Regions from separate parts of the Thiomonas sp. SCN 64-16 genome, predicted to be linked through region 1. Evidence: predicted binding sites of a transcription regulator. Region 1 holds the regulator's gene; each other region holds the start of a gene.
The links. The regulator LexA, encoded in region 1, represses DNA repair genes until DNA is damaged. The targets are predictions, from matches to a motif close to ACTGTATNNNNATACAGT.
Positions count from the first base shown of each region.

Region 1 (7,826 bases):
GATCTTCCGCCGCGCCCATTTCGGCATCGCTCGCGGCGAATGCGGCCGGGATAAGCAAGGGTTGCACCGCCACCGGCGCATTGGCCTGTTCCGCAGCTTTTAGCCGTTCGTACACGATGCGCTCGTGCGCGGCGTGCATGTCCACGATCACCAGTCCGTGGCGGTTCTGCGCCAGGATGTATATGCCCAGAAGCTGCGCCAGGGCGAAGCCGAGGGGGAAGTCGTCAGGCGGGGCGGAGGCCAGGTCGGTGGCTTGCGCATAGGGGCGCGGCGCGGCGCTGTCCCGTGCCTGCAAGGGCGCGTCCGCCGTTGCAAAGGGGGCATAAGCGCGCGAGAGCGCATCCCAGGGGATCGGGTTAGGGCTAGGCCTCGCCATGCCGAAGGGAAGCGCGGCAGTCGCGGGCAGGGCGGATGGCGGCCCTTCCCACGCGGCGTGCGGTGCGGAGGGATGCGAAGCAGACGCCTCACCGACCACCCGGGCCAGCACCTGCTCGACGGCATGACGCACGGCCTGATGCACGGCGGAGCTGTCGCGGAACCGGACTTCCGACTTGGCCGGGTGCACATTCACATCGACCAGATCAGACGGCAGATCGAGCAGCAGGGCGTACTGCGGCTGCAAGGCGCCGTGCAGCACGTCGGCGTATGCGGCGCGCACGCCGTGGGCCACGGTGCGGTCGCGCACCCAGCGGTTATTGACAATGATGTGCTGCACATCGGCACGGGCGCGCGCCGCGGTGGGTTTGCAGATCAGCCCGCGTACGGCGAGCGGGCCGATCTGGGCGGAGACGGGCAGGGCGTGCGCGCTGAAGGCCTCTCCCAGCACGACGGCGAGACGGTCGAGCCCGTGCGGCGAAGGGTCGCGCTCGAATTGCAGCTTGAGTTGCCCGTCATGCCAAAGCCGCAGGGCGATCTGGGGATGGGCGATGGCGGTGCGCTTGAACACGTCGGCGCACCAGGCGTATTCCGTCTGCGGCGACTTGAGAAATTTGCGGCGCGCCGGCAGGTTGAAAAACAACTGCCGCAAGGTCACTCGCGTGCCCTGTTGCGCCGCTGTGGGTTGCACCGCGGCGACCTGACCTGCGCTGGCGTGAATGCGCGCGCCATCGGCCCCGGCGCGGCGGCTGATGATCTCGATTTCGGCCACGGCGGCCATGGCCGCGAGCGCCTCGCCGCGGAAGCCGAGATGCGCGGCGTGGTGCAATTCGTCGAGATCGGCGATCTTGCTGGTAGCGTGGCGCAGCAGCGCCAGCGGCAACTCTTCGGCCGGAATGCCGCAACCATCATCTTCGACCTGCACGCTGCCCAGCCCGCCTTGTTCGAGGCGCACGGTGAGAGCACTGGCGCCCGAATCGATGGCGTTGTCGAGCAGTTCGCGCAGGGCCGAAGCCGGGCGCTCGATGACTTCGCCGGCGGCAATCTGGCTGATGAGCACGTCCGGCAGCGGACGAATCGGGCGTTGGGGTTGCAGCAAGGCAGGGATACGGAAAGGGTGGCGTGGCCGCAGCGTGGCGGCGGCCGTCCCCTCGTTGAGGGGCTTGGAGACGGGATCAACGAGAGAAGAAACGACAAGTTGGCTCAGTATACTTTTCAGGCTGTGCGTAGGCCCATAGCGCTCGGTGGCGCTCAGCCCCGGCTCAGTTTTCTGGCGCAGCATCTGCGTCTTCGGCCTTTCATAGGCTCTCTTCCGGCTTTCAGCCCAAACCGCATGGATCCCCACGCTCTCATCGACCTCATTCTGCACTTCGACGTGCATCTGGCGCAGTTCATAGCGGCGTATGGCCCCTGGGTGTACGGGCTGCTCTTCGGCATCGTGTTCGTCGAAACCGGGCTGGTGATCATGCCGTTTCTGCCGGGCGACTCGATGTTGTTCGTGGTGGGTGCGTTTGCGGCCACCGGGGCGCTCAGCCTGCCGGGGGTGATCGCCGTGCTCTGGCTTGGCGCCGTGCTGGGCGACAGCCTCAATTACCAGATCGGCAAGGCCATCGGCCATAAGGTTTTTTCGTGGCCGGACTCACGCTGGTTCAACCGCCGCGCCTTTGAAAAGGCGCACGCCTTTTACGAAAAATATGGCGGCATCACCATCGTGGCAGCACGGTTCATGCCCTTCATTCGGACCTTCGCCCCGTTTGTGGCGGGCGTGGCCGAGATGTCGTATGGCAAGTTTCTGGCCTACAACATGCTTGGCGCCACACTCTGGACGGGGCTGCTGGTCATGGCGGGTTATCTGTTCGGCAACATTCCGTGGATCAAACACAATTTGGGTGTCATGACCATTGCCATCATCGTGCTGTCGCTGCTACCCGCGGTGTGGGGTTGGTGGAAATCACGTCGGCAGGTGTCGGCGGTCTGAAGCGGCGGTCTGACGCAAACGCCTGCTGCTAGTTGTGCGCGCTGTGAACTTCATTGCAGCGAGCCGCGCAGCAGGCCGACGGCGAGTCCCTCAATGGCGAAGGGCTGGCTGGCATCGACGCGGATGGGGGCGAACTCGGGGTTGGCCGGTAGAAGCTCGATGTGATCGGCCTGCAGGCGAAGGCGCTTGACCGTGACCTCGTCGCCGATGCGGGCCACCACGATCTGTCCGCTTTGCGCCGTCTGGCTGCTTTTGACGGCCAGCATGTCGCCGTCGAGAATGCCGGCATCGCGCATGCTCATGCCGCGAACCTTGAGCAGATAGTCGGGGCGCACCGAGAAGGCGCCGGGATCGACATTGAGCGTCTGCTCGATATGCTCTTGTGCGAGGATGGGATGCCCGGCAGCGACGCGACCGACCAGCGGCAGGCAGAGCTGCTCGGCGCCAGGCAGCGCGAGCTGCAGCCCATGAGAGAGATCCGCACGCAACCCACTCGCACGCCCCCCCAAGGCGCCGGAGGTTTTCCCGGACGTTGTCATCGACGGCGAGGCGCGCTGCGATTCGGTGATGCGAATGCCGCGCGACGCTCCGGGCGTCAGCTCGATCACGCCCTTGCGCGCGAGCGCCTGCAAATGATCTTCTGCCGCATTGGCCGAGCGGAATCCCAGCTTTGCGGCGATTTCGGCCCGGGTGGGCGGGTAGCCCAGTTCGCGCACGGAGGCGGTGATGAGATCGAGAATTTCCTGCTGACGAGGGGTGAGTTTCGAGATGAGACGGCGCATGCGTGGGCTCCGGCAGTTGCACAATAAGTCAGTTTGATAGGCGAGACCGATGGGCAAGGCTGATGGACGAGTTCGCCATGCGAGCCATGTCATCTTTTGGTCATGAAGACGCCCTGATCAGGCTTCCAGCTTGATGATTTTCACAGCACTGTAAATCAAAACAGTCTTTCTGCAAAGAGATTCACACATGACCGATTCTTTTTCTCGCGCGGCCTTGCCGCAGATTGTGGTGTTGGGAACAGGGGGCACGATCGCGGGCGCCGCGACGGGCGACCCCAGTCTGCCGAGTTACACCGCCGGGGTTTTGGGGGTCGACGCGCTGCTACAAAGCGTGCCGGCGCTCGGCCGCCTGGCTCAAATCCACACCGAGCAGGTGGCCAATCTCGACAGTAAGGACATGACCTTCGCGGTCTGGACGCAGTTGGCCGAACGCGTGGCCTACTGGCTGGCGCAGCCGCAAATTCAGGCCTGCGTCATCACCCACGGCACCGACACGCTGGAAGAAACCGCCTACTTTCTGCGTTTGGTGCTGGATACCGACAAGCCGGTGATTCTGACTGCTGCCATGCGTCCGGCCACCGCACTGAACGCCGACGGCCCGCAGAACCTGCTCGATGCCGTGCGGGTGGCCGTGCATCCGGCAGCGCGTGGGCTGGGCGTGGTCTGTGTGTTGCACGGCGTGGTGCATGCTGCTCGCGACGTGACCAAGGCGAATACGCACGCGGTGGAAGCGTTTTCATCCGGCGAGCGCGGCCCGCTGGGTGAAGTGGACGGTGAGGCCTTGCGGCTTTGGCGACAACCCGTGCCGGAGGCCGGGGCGCCGTTTCCCCTACCTGCTGCTGGGGGCTGGCCGCGGGTGGAGTTGCTTACCAATGCAGCGGGCAGCGATAGTGCGCTGGTGTGCTGCTTGATTTCGAGCACGGCGCTTCAGCCCCGATTGAGCGGGTTGGTCGTGGCCGGCACCGGGGGCGGCACGGTGCACCGCGAACTCGAAGCCGCGCTGCGCTGGGCCGAACAGCAGGGCGTGCGGGTCAGGGTGGCGTCACGCGTCGGCCCGGTACGCGGCGGCGCCGATGATGGCCTCAATGCGGTGAAGCTGCGGGTGCGGCTGCTGCTGGAACTGGCCGCCCAGAACCAAGCAGAGCGTTGAACCCGGAATGTTCTCTCGGCGGGGCCAATTGATCCCCACCGGGGGTAGAAAGCTTGGGCCGGTGGAGCGAGAGAGCGGGGGGCGATTCCTCACCCTATTCGATTCAGCCGCTTTGCGGAGAACTTGGGGTTGGTCGACCAAGGTAAGGTTGCGCCGCACCGGGTTTGGATACCGGGTTTGGATACCTACAGCGGGCGTCTTCGTGCGTGAGAGCATGAGAGACAAAAATAGTGCCAAACGCCCTGTAGTCAGGTGTGCGGTTGTCACCGACATTACTGCGCAAGGGTGCTGGACTGGGTTTCGCCGACCAGCGATTCATAGCTGGCATAGAACGACAAAATGTAGGCTAGGAAAATGGCGATGGCCACGGGCATGCTGAGCATGGCGGCCAGGGTTTCACTGGCGCCGAGCAGGCTGGCGACGAGCATGATGAGCGTGGGCAGGCTGATAAAGAGCAGCAACCATTGCACCGCATAGAGCGCAAACGCCTTGATGTTGCGCACGCACAGCACGAAGCTGAAAAACAGCGCCTTGATCGGCGGCATGGCGTGCCAGGCCACCAGCGGCGGAGCGAGCCAGAAAGCCAGCGAGACGGGGATATACGCCAGAGTGGCGGCTATGGCGCCCAGGCGCAGGCTGCCGTCGGCAATGGCGCTGGCCGGCGGTTTGTCACCGAGCAGCAGCAGACGCAGCATGGCGCCGCCGTCGAACAGGCTGCCGACTCCGAGCACCAGAATGACGGCGAGGGTGTAGAGCACGCCCAGCATCACCATGCTGCGCAGCGCCTTCGGGCCGCTGCGAAAACCGGTGAGCAGCACCGTGGGCCAAAGCGGCTGCTTTTGTGCGATCTGGCGGCTGGCTTGCATGAAGCCCAGGGTGCCGAACTGCACCACGAACAGCGGAAACACCAGACCGATGATGGGCAGCGCCGAGACGAATCCGGTGACGACGATATAGGCCACGATCATCAACAGCGCCGCCCAGGGCTGCAGCGCCAGACGGCGAAAGCCGCTTTGCACCCAGAGCAGGCCCTCGCGGGCAGAGACGGTACGCAGTTGCATGGCGAAAGACGATGAAAGGTGAAGAGCCGAAGAAAAGAGCCCAAGAAGGGAGCCGACATGGTATCGGCAGGCCCGGGCTCAGGCGGACGCGATGCGCTGGCGCAGCACGCGCTCGAAGTGGGTGGGGTCGTGCGGGGTGAGCAGATGGGCGTCGCGCGGCAGGTGATAGTCGGCCAGACGCGAGGTCCAGAAACGCAGCGCGGCAGCGCGCAGGGCGTCGGGCAGCAAGCGGTGTTCAGCATCGCTCATGGGGCGTACGGCGAGGTAGGCGCTCAGCAAGGCGTCAAAGCGGGCCGCGTCAAACTCGGCAGTCTGCAGGTGAATGCACCAGTCGTTGAGCGCCACGGCCAGATCGAACAGCCAGGTATCGACCCCGGCGAAGTAAAAATCGAACACGCCGGAGAGCGCGTCTCCCTCGAACAGCACGTTGTCGCGGAACAGATCGGCGTGAACCGCGCTGCGCGGCAGGGCGGCATAGGCGGGCGATGCAGCGACGTTGGTCTGGTGCGCAAGCTCAGCGCTGATGAGGGTGCGTTGATCGGCGGTGAGATAGGGCAGGATGTCGGGGATGGTGCGGGCCTGCCAGGCGAGCCCGCGCAGATTGGGTTGCGTGCCCGCGTAGTCGCGCGCGGCCAGATGCATGCGTGCCAGCCAGTGCCCCACTTGCGCGCAGTGCGCCGGCTCGGGCTGCAGCTGGCTGCGGCCTTGCAGGCGCGTGACCAGCGCGGCGGGTTTGCCTTTGAGGGTGTGCAAGGTCTGGCCCTGCCGGTCGGGTATGGGGTCGGGTACGGGAATGCCATGCGCGGCCAGATGGTGCATCAGCCCGAGGTAGAACGGCAACTGCTCGGCCTGCAGGCGCTCGAATAAGGTGAGCACGAACCGGCCCTGTGTGGTGCTCAGGAAGTAGTTGGTGTTTTCGATCCCGCTGGCGATGCCTTGCAGGTCGGTGCGTGTGCCCAGATCGAAGCGGGCCAGCCAGGAGTCGACCTCTGCTGCGTCGAGCGGTGTGAAAACGGCCATGAACGGGATGGGGAAAGAAAAGGCAGGCTGGAAAAGCAGGTTGGGCGAGCAGGTTGAACGGTCAGCCCGTCGGTTTATTTGAAGGTGAACACCTTCCACTGCGCCTGCCCTTCCAGATGGGCCGGGTCGGTGCTGGACGAGATTGAGGGCGGCACCACGTTGTAGGCCGCGCCGCCGTGCAAAGGTTGCACCTGAATCGAGGTGGTGGCGCCGCGCACCTGCTGCTCCTGAATGCGCACCGCACGATCCTGAGTGACGTTTTCGCGCACCCGAGGTTCAGGGAATTTGGGCTTGGGCTGGGTATCTGTCAGCGGCGCCGCAGGTTTGGACTGCGCAAGGGCGCTTGGTCCCGGATACACGCTGGCGAGCAGCGTGAACAGGCCAAGGGCGGTGACGGTAAGAGCGTGGCGAAACATGTTCATGGGCTGATTTTACGGCGGCATTGATAATGCGCGGATGAATTCCGACGTGCAATCCGACTCCGCCCCCACCCTGCTGCTGGTGGATGGTTCCAGCTATCTCTATCGCGCCTTCCACGCCATGCCCGACCTGCGCGGGCCCGAAGGCCAGCCCACCGGGGCGCTCTACGGCATTGTGGCCATGCTGCGGCGCCTGCGCGAGCAATATCCGGTGGCCAAGGGCTATCGCTACGCGGCCTGCGTGTTCGACGCCAAGGGGCCGACATTCCGCAACGCCATGTACGACCAATACAAGGCGCAGCGTCCGCCGATGCCGCCCGACTTGGTAGCGCAGATCGAGCCGATTCACCAAGCCGTGCGGCTGATGGGCTGGCCGCTGCTGGAGGTGCCGGGAGTGGAGGCCGACGACGTGATCGGCACCCTGGCCGTGCGGGCGCACGCACAGGGCATCCGCACCCTGGTCTCCACGGGTGACAAGGATATGGCTCAGCTGGTCAACGACCACATCACGCTGGTCAACACCATGAGCAACGAGGTGCTCGACCCCGCCGGAGTGCAGCAAAAGTTCGGCGTTCCCCCAGATCGCATCGTCGATTACCTCACCCTGGTAGGCGACGCGGTGGACAACGTGCCCGGCGTGGACAAGGTCGGCCCCAAGACGGCGGTCAGGTGGCTGACGGAGTACGGCTCGCTCGATGCGCTGATCGAGCAGGCCGAAACCGTGAGCGGCGCTGCGGGTAAAAACCTGCGTGCCGCGCTCGACTGGCTGCCCACGGCGCGCAAGCTGGTGACCATCCACACCGACTGCGATCTGGACGGCTACGCCCAAGCCTTCGATCCCGATCTGCGCCCAGCGCCGGAAGATGCGCAGGCGCTGCTGCCCTTCTTCACCCGCAACGGCATGCGCCGCTTCAGCGCCGAGATGAAGGCGCAGACGGTGAGCGAGGAGGCCGCCCGGCAGGTGTCGCTGCTGGACGACGCGCCGCCGGCCGAAACGAGCGCGCCCGACACCTACGAGACCGTTCTTGACTGGGGACGGTT
Region 1 covers NZ_MEGQ01000038.1:9,191-17,016, reverse strand. Annotated here, with positions in the region: gene mutL (DNA mismatch repair endonuclease MutL) at 1-1,471, opposite strand, end outside; gene ABT24_RS11165 (DedA family protein) at 1,709-2,353, shown strand; gene lexA (transcriptional repressor LexA) at 2,404-3,123, opposite strand; gene ABT24_RS11155 (asparaginase) at 3,323-4,285, shown strand; gene ABT24_RS11150 (BPSS1780 family membrane protein) at 4,558-5,346, opposite strand; gene ABT24_RS11145 (homoserine kinase) at 5,425-6,366, opposite strand; gene ABT24_RS11140 (hypothetical protein) at 6,441-6,788, opposite strand; gene polA (DNA polymerase I) at 6,823-7,826, shown strand, end outside.

Region 2 (7,826 bases), on a different contig from region 1:
ATGACCAAGGCAGGCACCAGCCCCAGCGCCGTGGCTGCCTGCAACACGAGTTGACTCATGGACACCGCCAGAATGACGCCCACAACAAGCAAGGTGTCCTGCCCGTGCCAATAGACACCCAATAGCGAGCCGATACCGAGTGACGCGGTCACGCCAAGCGCGAGGGCGGCAATCAGCCGCACAAGATCAAAGCCTTTGGGGGACGCTTGCAGGGCGGGCGCCCGAAAGGCATCGACTGCACTGCCCGATGCCAGAAAAGCATGGGCTTTATAAAGCGAGTGTGCAACGAGATGCAGCATGGCGAGGCTATACAGCCCGAGGCCGCATTCGAGCAGCATGAATCCCATCTGTGCAGTGGTTGACCAGGCAAGACAGACCTTGACGCTGGTTTGCGTCAACATCACCAGGGAAGCAAGCACCAGGGTGACCAGCCCGATGAGGGTCAGCGCGACGAGCGCTCCTGTGGAATGCGACAGGATGGGGCTCATGCGAATCACCAAAAAAGCTCCGGCATTCACGATGCCCGCATGGAGAAGCGCCGACACCGGTGTCGGTGCTTCCATGACCTGCAGCAGCCAGCCATGCAGAGGAAACTGCGCCGATTTCAATGCCGCGCTCAAAACAATGAGGTAACTCGCGATCTGCAGTTTCATCGGCATCTCGCCTCTGAACGCCGCCATCAGTTGAAACAGGCGCTCGAACTCCAGCGTGTGGAGTGTCGAGCCAATCAAAACGATAGCGAGCAGAAGGCTGGCATCACTGATGCGGCTGGCGACGAATTTTTTGTGTGCAGACAGCACGGCAATCGGCCGCTTTCTGTAAAACATCAAAAGCTGATGCAAACTCAGACTGGTGGCGATCCATGCCAAGGCGAACATCAAAAGATTGCCCGACACGATCAAGCTGAGAATGCTGGCCAGGGTCAAAGCGAGCCACTTATGAAACCGACCCTGTTGCGCGTCGCCCGCAAGATAGTTTTTGGAATAACGCGATACGACCACGCCCACAAAGGACACCAGCAGCAGCATCATGATCGTCAGCGCGTTCAGATAAATCGAGAGGGTCAGATGCCCCAGTTCCGCAGGGAGCGCAGCGGATGCCACGGTGAAAGTGTGCGTGGAGCCCTGCAGCGTGCCGAGCAATCCAGCAGTGATAGCCAGCACGAAGGCCAGCCAGGCCATGGCTTCATTCCACCGTGCAATCAATCGAGGCCGTGCGTTGGCCCACGCAGTCGGAACGCAGCCGACGACCAATAAGGCAAGGGGCACGCACAGGGCGAGCAGTGGACCGAGCGAATTCCATGAGGGCGACATGGCATATCTCCTAGAGGTTGTTCCGGCAGATCAGTGGTGCAGCGGAACTCAGTCTATGGAGTACCTGACAAAATTAATAATGAATAATTAGAATAAAAACCATAGACAAAAAGCTATACATAAAGGATCGGACATGATGCATGTCAGCTTGAGGCAGTTGCGCACCTTCGAGGCCGTCGCACGGCTGCGGAGCTTTTCGAGGGCCGCTGAAGAACTTCATGTGACACAACCCACGGTCTCGAAGCAGATTCGTTTGCTCAGCGATGAAATTGGTCTTGCCCTGCTGGAGCAAATCGGTAAGAAAGTCTTTCTCACCGAGGCCGGAGAGCACCTCTACGCCACCTGTGGCGACTGGCTGGAAACGTGGGGCCGGTTTGAGCAAACCATTGCCGACATGAAGGGGGTGAAAAAAGGTCGACTCCGAATCGCTTCGGTCACCACGACCAAATACTTCATGCCCCGCTTGCTCGGCCCCTTCTGCGCGCAATATCCCGGCATCGACATTGCGCTGGAAGTGATCAACCGAGATCGTCTGCTTGAGCGCCTTGCACGCAACCAAGACGACATTTACGTCATGGGCGTCCCGCCCGATGGGATGAACATCGAGTGCGAGCCTTTTCTCGAAAACTCGCTCGTCGTCTTGGCGCCCTCGTCACACCGGCTGACGACGTTGGGGCGCACCGTTCGTTTTGCCGAACTGGCGCAAGAGCACTTTCTCGTTCGAGAGCGGGGCTCTGGAACGCGTTTGACGATGGAGCGACTCTTCGAAGAGCATGGCGTGCGCCCGAACATTCGCATGGAGTTGGGGAGCAACGAGGCCATCAAACAAGCGGTGGCCGGCGGCCTGGGCCTTGCCATCCTCTCGGACAGTACGATCGGCGAGGATCATTTGAACCATCAGGTTTGCGTCCTCGACGTTGAAGGCTTTCCTATTCGACGCTCTTGGTACCTGGTCAGGTCGAAAGAAAAGCGGGTCTCCGTGGTGGCCGCGACTTTTCTCGAATTTCTGAAATCCCATGTCAACCTGCTGGGCCATCCGGCGAAAGAGGTTCAGCAAGCGGTCTGATCACGATTTACCCCTCCGTTTCGAGATCGGGGATGTGGTTGAACGCGATGCGCATGGGGGCTTCCTCCCGCCCCTGGTGGCCGCTGCCGCAATAGATGGTGTGGCGGCCGTAGCGCACGTTGAGGGCATCGACCGCGCTCCACAGCGCGGCCTGCTCCGCATCAGAGCCGGGCACATCGCCCTCAAACAAGCTGGCGCTGGTCTGCCCGGGCTGGCGCAGATCGTGCAGCAGCATGGCCACTTTCATCGGCGCCCAGCCCGCAGGCACCATGCCGGGCCACAACTCGCGCAGGGTGTGCAGCAGGGCGCGGGTGTCGGCCGTCGGCGCGAAGCGGGCGCCGCGCTCGGGACGCAGACGCTCGCCGTGCCGACGGGTGAGCTTGAGCATCACGGTCATAGCGCCGGCCAGCAGGTGCTCGCGGCGCAGGCGCATCGCGGCTTTTTGCGTGAGGCGATCGAGCACGGCCAGCGCGCCCTCGGCGCTGCGCATCTCCGGCGGCAGCACATGCGAATGGCCGAGCGAACGCCGCGGATTGGCGGCCTGCACACCCGACGCCAGCCCGTGCAGCCGGTCGTAAAACGCCTCGCCCGCCATGCCGCCCCACACCACGCGCAGTTGCTCGCGCCGCGCCCGCCAGAGCTGCTCCACGCTGTGGATGCCCTGCGCCTGCAGCCGCGCGAGCATACGCACATTGATGCCGGTGAGATCGGTGAGCTGCATGCGCAGCAGCGGGCCGGGCAGGTCGGTGGAGTCGAGCACCACCAGACCGTCGGGCTTTTGCAGATTGGACGCCTGCTTGGCGAGAAACACATTGGGGGCGATGCCCACCGAGACGCGCAGGCACTCGCCCAGCGCCTCGCGCAGCGCGGCCTTGAGGCGCAGCGCCAGTTGCGTGGCGCGCTCGCGGCTGGTCCAGCCCATCGGCAGGCTGCAGGCCATTTCGTCGATGGACAGCACTTGCTCCACCGGCGCGATGGTGTCCACCACCGCCACAGCGCGGTGGTGAATCTGCACATACTCGGCATGCCGCGCCACCACGAACACGATGCCCGGACACAACCGGCGCGCCTCGGCCACCTGCGTGCCGGTCTTCACACCAAACGCCTTGGCCTCGTAGCTGGCAGCGATGCAGCAGGTCGTGTCGGCCAGCATCGGCACCACACCCACCGGCCGCCCGCGCAACTCAGGGCAAAGCTGCTGCTCCACCGAGGCGAAGTAGGAATTGAAATCGACCAGCAGGCAACGCAGTGTCATGGCAGCCCGCGCCGCTTGCACAGCGCGCCGGAATACTGTTTTTACGCACAGTATTTCATGCTGTCATGACGCTGGCAAGTGGCCCGCTGCAAGTGGCGCTGCCGCGCGGGGGTTTTACGCCTGCCAGCGCTGCGCCGGATGCGCGGCCGGAGCCGCCGGGTGCTGCTGTGGCGGTTGCGCTTGCGGGGTTTGCAGCGGCGTCAACAGCACCATCGTGGGCAGCACCGGCGGCATCAACCACGGCGACTGCGGCAACAGCACACGCAGGGTGGACATCGGCCCGAACACCGCGTTCATCTGCGCATTCATCTGCGCGTCCACCCGCTCGATCAGCCGCTGCATCGGCGCAAACTGCGTGTGCATCTGCCGCAGCGCCCAGGCGGGGGCGGCCGCGCCCGAGCTTTGCTCGATCACCACCCGCGCATGGCCCTGCGGGCTTTGCCAAGTCCAGGTCTTGACCTGCACCGGGCCTGCGGCCGTGTGCATGACCTCCACCGTCTGGTGCATGGGCATGTCATGCCCGTCGTAACGCACCGCAAGCGGCTGCGCCGCCAAGGCCAGCGCGGGCAGGGTCATCGCCAGCGCTGCAACCAGGATTTTGGATTGAATCTTCATAATCGAACTCCTTTCTCAAACTGAACCCAACGCCGCAGCGCGTGGATATCGCCGCGGCGATTTTTTCGTTCTTTTCCAATGACCGGAGTTCCTGAAGCGAAGCTGAAGGTCGCCCGCACAGGCCGCCGCTCAAAGCGCCTGCACGGCCTCAAACCGCCGGGGATGGATCGGCCTACGCCCGCAGGCCCACCAGCCGCTTCCACTGTCCGCTCGCCAGCGCGGTGCCCGCCAGGATGATCGCGCAGCCCGCCAGCATGGCGCCGGTGACGGCTTCCTGCAGAAACAGCGCGCCCCAGAGCATGCCGAAAGCCGGAATGAGAAAAGTGACCGAGGCAGCGTAGGCCGCGCCGACCTGCGCCACGAGGCGGAAATACAGCACATAAGCCAGCCCGGTGCACAGCACGCCCAGCGCCACCACGGCGGCCCAGATGTCGCCCTGCACCGCGTGCGCAGGCCAGGTGAATGCAGCGGGCAGAGCGAGCAGCACCGTGGCTGTGAGCTGGCTGCCGAACGCGGTGAGCGTCGGATCGACCCCGGCCAGATGGCGGCGGGTGTAATGCACGGCAAAGCCATAGGACACAGGCGCCAGCAGCGCCGCAGCCACCGCCCAAGGCGCGGCGCCTTGCGACAACCCCGGCTGATCGCCCACCAGCACGACCACGCCGAGCAGGCCGATGCCCAGCCCGACGATCTGCGCCCGGCCGATCGGCGCGCCGAACAGCGTCGCCCCCAGCACCGCCGCCCACAGCGGGGTGGTGGCATTCAGAATGGCCTCGAAGCCCGCGCCCAGGTGCAGCGCGCCCACGGCGAACAAGGTGAACGGCAACGCGGAGTTGGTCACCCCGACGACCAGCAGCGGCCAGAGTTTGTGGCGAAACTGGGCGCGCGCCGCGGCGGTTCGCAGCACCGGCAGCAGCACCAGCGAGGCAATGCCCACGCGCAGCGCGATGAGCGGCAGCGGCCCGAACTCGGGCACGGCGATGCGCAGAAAGAGAAAAGAAGCGCCCCAGATGGCGGCGAGCAAAAACAGTTCGATGAAAGGCATGGGCGTGATCCGGATGATGCGCAGCGCTGGCCGTAGCGCTCAGGCCGCGCGCGGGCGACGGGGCGTAGGGGTTTGCGTGGGGGATTGCGTTGAAATCGGGGCCACGCGTTCGAGATCGAGCAGCGCCTGCTTGCGCGGCAGGCCGGCAGCGTAGCCGGTCAAGCGGCCGTCATGGCCGATGATGCGGTGGCAGGGCACGATGATGAGCAGCGGGTTGCGCCCCACCGCCGCACCCACGGCGCGGGCATGGCTGGCGGGCAGGCCCAGCCGCTGCGCGAGCAGCGCATAGCTGATCGTCTGTCCGTAGGGCGCGGTCTGCAGCGCCCGCCAGACCGCCTGCTGGAACGGCGTGCCCTGGGGCCGCAAGGGCAGATCGAAGGTGATGGCGTCGCCGCTGAAATAGGCTTGAAGTTGCGCGCGGGCGCGCTGCAGCAAAGGTGTGTCGGCGGCGGTTGGAAGCTTTGCGTCGTCGAGAAAACTCAGGGCAGTGAGCCCGTCTTCCGCGGCGGTGAGTTGCAACGCGCCCAGAGGGCTGTCCATGACCAAGACGGCTTTCACGATGTTTCTCCTTCAGTCGCGCGGCGCCACAGATGCACCGCGGCATAGCCCCGCCACGGCGCCCAGCGCGCGGCATGGGCCAGCATGTCGGCCGGACGGGCCAGGCCGAGTTGTTTGCGCAACACCAAATCGCCGGCGGGAAAGGCATTCGGCCAGCCCAGACCGCGCAGCGCAATCACCTGCGCCGTCCAGTCGCCGATGCCGGGCAGGGCCTGCAGCGCCGCAAGCGTGGGCTCGACCGGGGCGAGCGGCTGCAGCGCCACGCGTCCCTCGGCCACGGCCAGCGCCAGCGCGTGCAGGCTGAGGGCGCGGGCGCCGGTCAGACCGCAGGCGCGCAGCGCCTCGGGGGTGCAGGCGGCGAGCGTGGGCGCGTCGGGCAAGGTGCGGCACAGACCGTCGGGCGCATCGGGCACGGAGGTGCCGTGACGCTGCGCCAAGCGGCCAAGAATGACGCGCGCCTGTGGCAGGCCGATCTGCTGGCCGACCACGGCGCGCATGGCGATCTCGAACCCGTCGAAGGCGCCGGGAATGCGCAGGCCGGGCGCCTCGGCGGCGAATTCGGGCAGATGGGCGTCGATCAGATCGGGGCGGGCATCGAGGTCGAACAAGCGCCGCACACCGCCCACGATGCGGCCGATGTGCCGCGCCAGCCGCGGCGGCAGGGTGAGGCGCAGGCTGTGGCGCTCAGGGTCATGGGTCACCGCGATCCAGCCGGTGACCGGCGGCGCACCCGGCTCGGCGGCGAACGCCACCGCGCGGCTGTAGCGATCGGCGGTGACGCGCTCCACACCGTCCACCGCGCGACGCGCGAGAAAATCGACCATCTGCCTCCAGGCGTAGGGGGGCCGGTAGGCGAGCGACACGGTGAGCCGGTCTTCCTGCCCGCAGGCCCCGCCCGAGCGCCGCAAGCTCAGCGGCGTCAACCCATAGCGGGTGCGAAACAGATGGTTGAACCGCCGCACGCTGCCAAAGCCCGCCGCGTCGGCCACCGCCGCCATCGGCAGCGTTGTGTCCGTGAGCAGACCCTTGGCCAGCAGCAGCCGCCGCGTCTGCGCATACGCCACGGGCGAGACGCCGAATTCCGCCTCGAAGATGCGCCGCAAATGCCGCGGCGTGACGCCCACGCGCCGGGCCACGGCGCTCAATCCGGCGGGATCGGTCAGCCCCTGGTCGATCAGCGCGGCAGCAGCGCGGGCAAGCTGGCCCGAGAGGTCGAGCACGCCGAGCCCCGGCGCCAGTTCGGGACGGCAACGCAGACAAGGCCGATAGCCCGCCTGCTCGGCCGCCGCCGCGCTGGGATAGAAGCTGCAGTTGCGTTTGAGCGGCGTGCGCACCGCACACACCGGCCGACAATACACCCCGGTGGACGACACGCCGACGTAAAACCAGCCGTCGAAGCGGCGGTCGCGGGTGAGCAGCGCGCTGTAGCAGGTGTCGGGATCGAGTTGCATGCCCTCACTCTAGTCGCGCAGCGCAACGAAGTCTGGCCGAAAACGGACATCAGTCTGCCTCGCCGTTGTACGCCGCGCCCTGACTTTTGCGCAACACAGCTTTGCCTTCGACAAATCGCAAAAAGCCGGGTTACTCCTGCCCCGCTGCAGCGCAGCAAACGGGATAATCTGCCAGTAAAACCAATATATTTTCCCGGAAGACTCGCTATGAATGCCCCCCTCCAACCTGACTTGGCCGCGCGCGCGGCGCGGCAGGCCGAAGTGGTCGCCGCGCTTGGTGCGGTGGCGCCGCCGCACATCCTGCTCTGGCAGCCGGAGGAGGTCACGCCCTACGAGTGCGACGGCCTTTCGGCCTATCGGCGCAAACCGCTGGTCGTCGTGCTGCCGGAAACCGAGGCACAGGTGGCGGCGGTGCTCAAGGCCTGCCACAAGCTGAACGTGCCGGTGGTGGCGCGCGGCGCGGGCACGGGACTGTCGGGGGGGGCGCTACCCAATGAAGACGGGGTGCTGCTGGCGCTGGCGC
Region 2 covers NZ_MEGQ01000035.1:5,948-13,773, forward strand. Annotated here, with positions in the region: gene ABT24_RS10620 (NADH-quinone oxidoreductase subunit L) at 1-1,313, opposite strand, end outside; gene ABT24_RS10625 (LysR family transcriptional regulator) at 1,447-2,379, shown strand; gene ABT24_RS10630 (Y-family DNA polymerase) at 2,387-3,634, opposite strand; gene ABT24_RS10635 (hypothetical protein) at 3,749-4,249, opposite strand; gene ABT24_RS10640 (DMT family transporter) at 4,422-5,294, opposite strand; gene ABT24_RS10645 (methylated-DNA--[protein]-cysteine S-methyltransferase) at 5,334-5,852, opposite strand; gene ABT24_RS10650 (DNA-3-methyladenine glycosylase 2 family protein) at 5,849-7,303, opposite strand; gene ABT24_RS10655 (FAD-linked oxidase C-terminal domain-containing protein) at 7,511-7,826, shown strand, end outside.
Region 2: the regulator LexA is predicted to act here: its motif matches at 3,669-3,686, upstream of ABT24_RS10630 (Y-family DNA polymerase).

Region 3 (7,826 bases), on a different contig from region 1:
GGGGCCGCACCACGGGGCCCACAGATCGACCAAGACCGGGACGGTATGGGAGGCTTCGACGACTTCGGTTTCAAAATTGGCAACGGTGGCATCAATCATGTTCGACTCCTGAATGAGCAGGGCAAATGGGGGCGGTCGGCGCCATACCAAGGGGTGTATGCAGGCGCACGATCTGCGTTTGGAAGGAGCATAGCGGGGCGCGATTTCAAGAGCTTGATCCACGGCTTCTTAAAATCCCCCGTTTACAGGCGTTGCACAGGAGAGAGCAGATGGCCGCAATCGGCGTGGTGATGGGGTCGCAAAGCGACTGGGAGGTGATGCGCCATGCGGCGGACATCCTCGTCCGCTTTGGGGTGGCGCACGACTGCCAGGTGGTCTCCGCCCACCGCATGCCCGACGATCTGTTTGCCTACGCCGATAGTGCGCAGCAGCGCGGCCTGCGCGTCATCATTGCCGGTGCGGGCGGCGCGGCGCATCTGCCGGGCATGCTCGCGGCCAAGACCACGGTGCCGGTGCTCGGCGTGCCGGTGCCCAGCAAGTATCTGCGGGGCGAAGATTCGCTGCTGTCCATTGTGCAGATGCCCAAGGGTGTGCCGGTGGCGACCTTTGCCATCGGCGAAGCCGGGGCGGCGAATGCCGCGCTGTTTGCCGTGGCGATGCTGGCGGCGCATGACACCGCGCTGCGCGATCGGCTCGACGCCTTCCGCGCGGAGCAAACCGCCGCAGCGCGGGCCATGCGCGTGGGTAGCCCGGCATGAGCAAGTCTGCCGCATTCATTCCCCCCGGCGCCACGCTGGGCGTGCTCGGCGGCGGGCAGTTGGGCCGCATGTTTGCCCAGGCGGCGCAGAGCGCGGGCTATGGCGTGGCCGTGCTCGAAGCCGACGAAGCCGCGCCGGCAGCGCAGGTCACCGGCATTCACCTTGCTGCGCGCTACGACGACCCGCTGGCGCTCGACCAACTCGCCCGCGATTGCGCTGCGGTGACGGTGGAGTTCGAGAATATTCCGGCGCACTCGATGCAGTGGCTGGAGTCGCGCGTGCCGCTGGCGCCCGCGCCGCAGGCCCTGGCTGTGTGCCAGGACCGGGCGCAGGAAAAGGCTTTGTTTGCGCGGCTTGGCGTGCCTTGCGCGCCGCACGCCGTGCTGACCGCGAGCGGCGGTCTTGGTGCGGTGAGCACTGAGCTGTTTCCCGGCATTCTTAAAACCGCCCGGCTGGGCTATGACGGCAAAGGGCAGATCACGGTGCAAACAGCCGCCGACCTGCCTGCGGCCTGGGCCGCCCTGGGCGGTGTGGACTGCGTGCTGGAGAAAAAACTCGATCTGGCCTATGAACTGTCGGTGGTGATGGCACGCGGCCGCGACGGTTGCTCCGTGCTGTACGAGCCGCAGCAAAACCTGCACCGCGACGGCATTCTGTTCGCCAGCTTTTCGCCCGGCCCGTCCATCACCCCCGACATCGCCGAGGCTGCGCAGAATGCTGCAGCCGCAATAGCGCAGGGGCTGGACTATGTCGGCGTGCTCTGCGTGGAGTTTTTCGTGCTGCGCGATGGTCGCCTGCTGGCTAACGAAATCGCGCCGCGCCCGCACAACTCCGGCCACCACACCATCGACTCCTGCACCGTGTCGCAGTTCGAGCTGCAGTGGCGCACCCTGGTGAACTCGCCGTTGCTAGTGCCCAGGCAGCACAGCGCCACTGTCATGCTCAATCTGCTGGGCGATCTCTGGTTCGACGCCACCGGCCAGCAGCGCGAGCCCGACTGGGCCACCGTGCTGGCGCAACCCGGCGCACATCTGCACCTCTACGGCAAGCACGCGCCGCGCAAGGGCCGCAAGATGGGTCACCTCACCTGCACGGCGGCCACCCCTGCCGAAGCGCGCCAGACCGCGCTGCACGCCTGTACCGTTCTCGGTCTGGAGCCGTTCTGAGGTGAGCGAGGTGAACACCGACGCCCAAGTGCGTCCGCGCGAGATCATCGAGGCCGTGCGGCGTCTGGAGGCGGGCGAACTGGTCGGTCTGCCGACGGAAACCGTTTACGGCCTGGCCGCCGACGCCGAGAACGCGCAGGCCGTCGCCAGAATCTATGCCGCGAAAGGGCGGCCTGCCGACCACCCCGTGATCGTGCATATCCACCGCGCCGCCGATCTGGGGCATTGGGCGTCCGATGTGCCTGAACCCGCGCGCAAGCTTGCCGCCGCCTTCTGGCCCGGGCCGCTCACCTTGATTCTGCCGCGCAAACCCGGCGTGGCCGACGCCTGCGCCGGGGGGCAGAGCACCATCGGCCTGCGCTGCCCCTCCCATCCCGTCGCCCAGGCCGTGCTGGCGATTTTCAAAGGCGGGCAGGGCGGGTTGGCGGCGCCGTCGGCCAACCGTTTTGGCCGCATCAGCCCCACCACGGCGGCGCATGTGCATGCAGAACTCGGCGACGACCTGCTGGTGCTCGACGGCGGCGCCTGCGCGGTGGGCATCGAGAGCACCATCGTCGATTGCACCGCGCAACCGCCGCGCATCCTGCGCCCGGGGCAGTTGCAGGCGGCTGACATCGCGCAAATCCTGGGCGTGGCCGAGGCCGACTTGCTGCGCCCGGCAGGATCTGCCCCGCGTGTGGCGGGCGTGCTACCGGCGCATTACGCCCCGCGCACACCGCTGCAGTGGTGTTCACGCGACCAAATCAATGCACGCTGGGAGATTGACGCAGACGCGGGGCGGCGCATCGGGGTGCTGGCGTTCCCGCCGCAGCCACATGCGCCCCATTCCTCATGGGTCACGTTGCCTGCCGATCCTGCTGCCTATGCGCAACAGCTTTACGCTGTTTTACGCAAACTGGATGCGGCAGGGCTCGAGGAGATTTGCGTTGAAGTCTTGCCGCCATCGCCTGCCTGGCTGGCGCTGCGCGACCGGCTGACGCGCGCAGTGCATGGCTCGGGTCGCTGACGTCCTGCAAGAGCGGGTGGTTCGCCACAAAAGGCGAACATGTATCCTTTTGTTGCAAATCGGCAAACCTGTGGCAAATGCGCAGTACCACTCTTGCGACGCCATTTTCCTTCGGCTACGCTAAAGCGAACGGTCGTTCTTTTTTTGACCCGCCCGCCTGCAGGCCAGCAGGCATACAACAATGTTTGAGGAGATGTTCATGCGGAATCGTGTCTGGATTGCGCTGGCCTTGGCCAGCGCCTTGGGCTTGGCAGGTTGCGGCGGCGGCGGAAATCCTTCTCCGCCCTCGCTGGCCTCCGTGGCGAGTGTGAATTCGGCCAGCACGGCGCCGGCCGCGCCGCCGAGCGGCGGGTTCAAGCAAATGGTTGTGTTTGGCGATAGTTTGTCCGACGACGGTGCGTACACCTTGGCGGCGGTCAGCACCTATGGCGCAACCGTGCCGTTTACCGGCTTGCCTTATCCCGCAGGAGGGCAGTTCACCGTCAATGGCGATACCACCGGCAACTGGACGGGGGTTCTGGCCTCCAGCCTGAAACTGGGTTTGACGCCTAATGTGATTGGCTATGGCACCCCCTCAGGTGTGATGTATCTCGGAGCGACCGGGCCGACCTCGACGCCTACGTTCTGTGCCTTCAGCGCGCCGCCTTCTTCCGGGCAAGCCACTTGCACCAATTTTGCCCAGGGCGGTTCCATGGTGAGCAACGCGAATGGCATCGGCCACAGCGGCGGGGCTTTGACCCTGCCGGTCACCGCACAAGTGCAAAATTATCTCGCGCAGTTCAATGGCAGTTTCAACAGCAATCAGTTGGTCACCGTGCTGGCCGGTAATAACGACATTTTTACGGCTCTGGGTACGGTAAGCGCCACAGTGACGCAAGCCGTCACGCAGGCTGTCACGAGCGCCCTGCAGCAAAACCCCAATCTGACGCAGGCGCAGATTGCGCAAATCCAAGCGCAGGCGCAGCAATCCGCAACCACTTCTGCAGTCAGTAACGCGCAGAAGACCGTCGCGACCGCGGCCGATGAACTGGCCGCTCAAATCAAGCTCATCACCAGCAAAGGGGCGAAGTATGTGATGGTCTACACCTTGCCGGACTCATCGCAGACGCCATTCGGACGCGGTTTGCCCTACACCGGTCTGACGCCGCCGCAAACGCCTCCTGCCGGTTATGTGTGTGACAACACCAACACGGGAGCGCCTTGCTATCTGCTTTCCAATCTGGTGCAGGTGTTCAATCAGCGTTTGTTGAACGATCTACAGGGGCAGCCGGTCAAGGTGCTCGATGGCTACAGCCTGCTCAACCAGGAGGTCACCAATCCGGCGCAATTCGGTTTCACCAACGTGACTACCCCTTGGTGTAACCCGGCGACCACGAGCTCTCTGTTGTGCAACGTCAACACCCCGTATGCTGCCGCCGGCGCCAGTGCGGCGAATTTGGGCACATGGCTGTTTGCCGATACCGCTGGGTATACAATCATTGCTAGCACAACATTGCAGGCGATGAAGGGTTTTGGCTGGATTTCGCAATGACAACGAGGAGACGAGCAATGAATGCCTTACAACGCACTGTACTGGGCAGCATTTTTTCCGCCGCCAGCTTCGCTCTTCTGCCCACCGCGCATGCCGATGATTTTCCGAAAAATATCATCTATGTCGGCGCTGCCTATCTCAATAACCATCCTAGCCAGCCGAATTTGAGCGGCTACAACACGCCGCCCAATCTCAATTTGGCTGAGGGCAATGCCACGACTCTCGGTTTAGGGTACGTGCGCAACCTACCCGGGCCGTGGAGTTTCGAGCTGGCGCTAGGTTATCCGCCCACGGTGCGCACCTATGCAGAGGGCAGCGGCTGGCGCACGCTCAGTGGCGTTGGTGTGACCGATGTGGATGTGTACTCGCCAACGGCCTTCATCAACTTCCACATTCGAGGAAAAGAGGCGAAGTGGGACCCCTTCGTCGGCTTGGGCGTCAACTACACGTGGTTTCGTAACACCAAGGCATTGCCGCCGCTTGAGCATGCGCAAGGGCCAACCGATATCCATCTATCGAGCGATTTGACCTGGGCCGCCCACATTGGTCTGATCTATCGCTTCAATTCGCGTTGGTCGTTGGTGAGTACCGTCGCTTATTCGGATGTGCGCAGCACGCTGACCTCCACCTCATACACGCGGGATCGCTCGGTCATCACCAGCCAGGCGTCGACGAACATCAAGTTCAATCCGGTGGTCTACACCTTGGCAGTGGGCTATAGTTTTTAAAAGCTTGCTCACGCTGCAAGTTGTGGAAAGAGGGGGCTTCGGCCCTCTTTTTTTGGATACCGCAAGCAGAAAAATCTGTCTTTATATACAGCTGTGCTACATTGCGCCGCAGTGCTATTCAGACTTGAGGACCATGCCATGGAACAGGGAAAATCCGCAGTGAATCCAGAAAAAGCCAAGGCGCTTGCCGCCGCGCTGTCGCAGATCGAAAAGCAGTTCGGCAAGGGCACCATCATGCGCATGGATGATGGCGAGGCGCAGCGCGACATTCAGGTGGTGTCCACCGGCTCGCTGGGCCTGGACATCGCCCTGGGCGTAGGCGGGCTGCCGCGCGGCCGGGTGGTGGAAATCTACGGGCCAGAGTCCTCGGGCAAGACCACGCTCACCCTGCAGGTCATTGCCGAAATGCAGAAGCTCGGCGGCACTTGCGCCTTCATCGATGCCGAGCATGCGCTCGACGTGCAATACGCCTCCAAACTCGGAGTGCAACTACCTGATTTGCTGATTTCTCAGCCCGATACCGGCGAGCAGGCGCTTGAAATCGTCGACGCGCTGGTGCGCTCCGGCTCGGTGGACATGATCGTGATCGACTCGGTGGCTGCGCTCACGCCCAAAGCCGAAATCGAGGGCGAGATGGGCGATTCGCTGCCGGGTCTGCAGGCCCGGCTGATGAGCCAGGCGCTACGCAAGCTCACCGCCAACATCAAGCGCACCAACTGCCTGGTCATTTTCATCAACCAGATCCGTATGAAAATCGGCGTGATGTTCGGCAATCCCGAAACGACGACCGGCGGCAACGCGCTCAAGTTCTACTCCTCTGTGCGCCTGGACATCCGCCGCATCGGGGCCATAAAAAAGGGCGAAGAAGTCGTCGGCTCTGAAACCCGCGTCAAGGTGGTGAAGAACAAGGTGGCGCCGCCGTTCAAACAGGCGGAGTTCGACATCCTCTATGGCGAAGGTATTTCGCGCGAAGGCGAAATCGTTGACCTGGGGGTGCTGGCCAAACTGGTGGAGAAGTCCGGCTCCTGGTATGCCTACAACGGCGAGAAAATCGGCCAGGGCAAGGACAACGCGCGCGAATTTCTCAAGTCAAATCCCGACATCGCCCGCGAGATCGAGAACAAGGTCCGCGCCAGTCTCGGCGTGCCTGAGGCCAATGCGCTGATGACGGCCGATATGTCCGAGGAAGAGCAAGACTGAGTCCGTTGCCATGAGTCTGCCTCGCGCCCAGCCTTCTTTGCGTGCGCGGGCCGTGCGCTATCTCTCGCAACGGGAGCACAGCCCGTTGGAACTGCGGCGCAAGCTGCTGCGCTATTGCGAGGCGTCCGAAGAGATCGATGCCCTGCTCGCCAGTCTGGAGCAGGCGGGTTTGCTCAGCGGTGAGCGTTTTGCCCAGTCGCTCATTCATCGGCGACAGCAGCGTTACGGCAATTTGCGCATCGCACAAGAACTCGACGCGCACGGCCTATCGTCCGATTCCACGGCAAATCTGCGTCAGTCCTTGAAAGACAGCGAACTGACTCGCGCCCGTGCCGCTTGGGCGCGAAAATTCCAGGCGCTTCCGCAAGACGCTGCCGAGCGGGCCAAACAGGCTCGTTTTTTGACTCAACGTGGCTTCAGCGGGGACGCCGTCCGCGCGGTTTTGCGCGGCGAGGGCACGGAAGACGTCGACTGACTTGCTGCGCCGCAGCAGGCTGCTACACTGATTCTTGCGCTTCATCAAAAATAGATCCACCATGCGCGACACTCCTGCCGCCCCGTCTTCGCCCAATCGCCGTCTGGTTCACCGCCGCAGTCTCAGTATCGAGGTCTATGCGCGAGAGGATGGCTTGTGGGATCTGCAGGCCGAATTGCGGGACGTGAAAACGCGCGATCTCACCCTGTCCGAACGCACCCGCCCGGCGGGCATTCCGGTGCATGACATGTTGCTCATCGTCACCATCGACGACGCGCTCAACATCGTCGATGCCCGCTCGCACACCCTGTTCAGCCCTTACGACACCTGCGGCGATCACGATGACGCCTACCGGCGGCTGATCGGCCTCAATCTGCTGCGCGGATTTCGTTCCGCTGTGCGCGAGCGCCTGGGCGGCGTGCTGGGCTGCACCCATCTCACCGAATTGACGCAAGTGCTGCCTACTGCAGCCATTCAGGGGCTGGCCGGGTTGACGACGATTACCTTGCCGGAGCCTCAAGAAAGCGCAGGGCCGCCCCAAGCTTTCTTGATCCCCTCGGGGGGCGGGTCGGCGAGCCGACCCAGGGGGCGTTTAGACACGGAGCGTGCCGCCGGTATGCCTTTTCAGCTCAACCGCTGCCACGCCCTGCGGCTGGACAGCCCAGCAGTCGCCGAGTTTTATCCCCGTTGGGCGCAACAAACTGCGCCACAACGCACCGAAGGCACAATGCCTGCACCACAAGTCGAGGACGAGACGCCATGAAAATTCATGAATATCAGGCCAAGCAACTATTGAGAGAACACGGTGTGCCGGTTCCGCGCGGCAAGCCCGTGTTTTCCGTCGATGAGGCCGTCGCCGCAGCGCAGGAATTGGGCGGCCCGGTCTGGGTGGTGAAGGCGCAGATTCACGCTGGCGGGCGGGGCAAGGGCGGCGGTGTCAAGCTGGCGCGAACGCTGGACGA
Region 3 covers NZ_MEGQ01000004.1:81,140-88,965, forward strand. Annotated here, with positions in the region: gene trxA (thioredoxin) at 1-99, opposite strand, end outside; gene purE (5-(carboxyamino)imidazole ribonucleotide mutase) at 270-758, shown strand; gene ABT24_RS02225 (5-(carboxyamino)imidazole ribonucleotide synthase) at 755-1,924, shown strand; gene ABT24_RS02230 (L-threonylcarbamoyladenylate synthase) at 1,926-2,930, shown strand; gene ABT24_RS02235 (SGNH/GDSL hydrolase family protein) at 3,130-4,461, shown strand; gene ABT24_RS02240 (OmpW/AlkL family protein) at 4,479-5,189, shown strand; gene recA (recombinase RecA) at 5,328-6,389, shown strand; gene recX (recombination regulator RecX) at 6,400-6,864, shown strand; gene ABT24_RS02255 (DUF2889 domain-containing protein) at 6,926-7,627, shown strand; partial or broken gene ABT24_RS02260 (ATP-grasp domain-containing protein) at 7,624-7,826, shown strand, end outside.
Region 3: the regulator LexA is predicted to act here: its motif matches at 5,264-5,281, upstream of recA (recombinase RecA).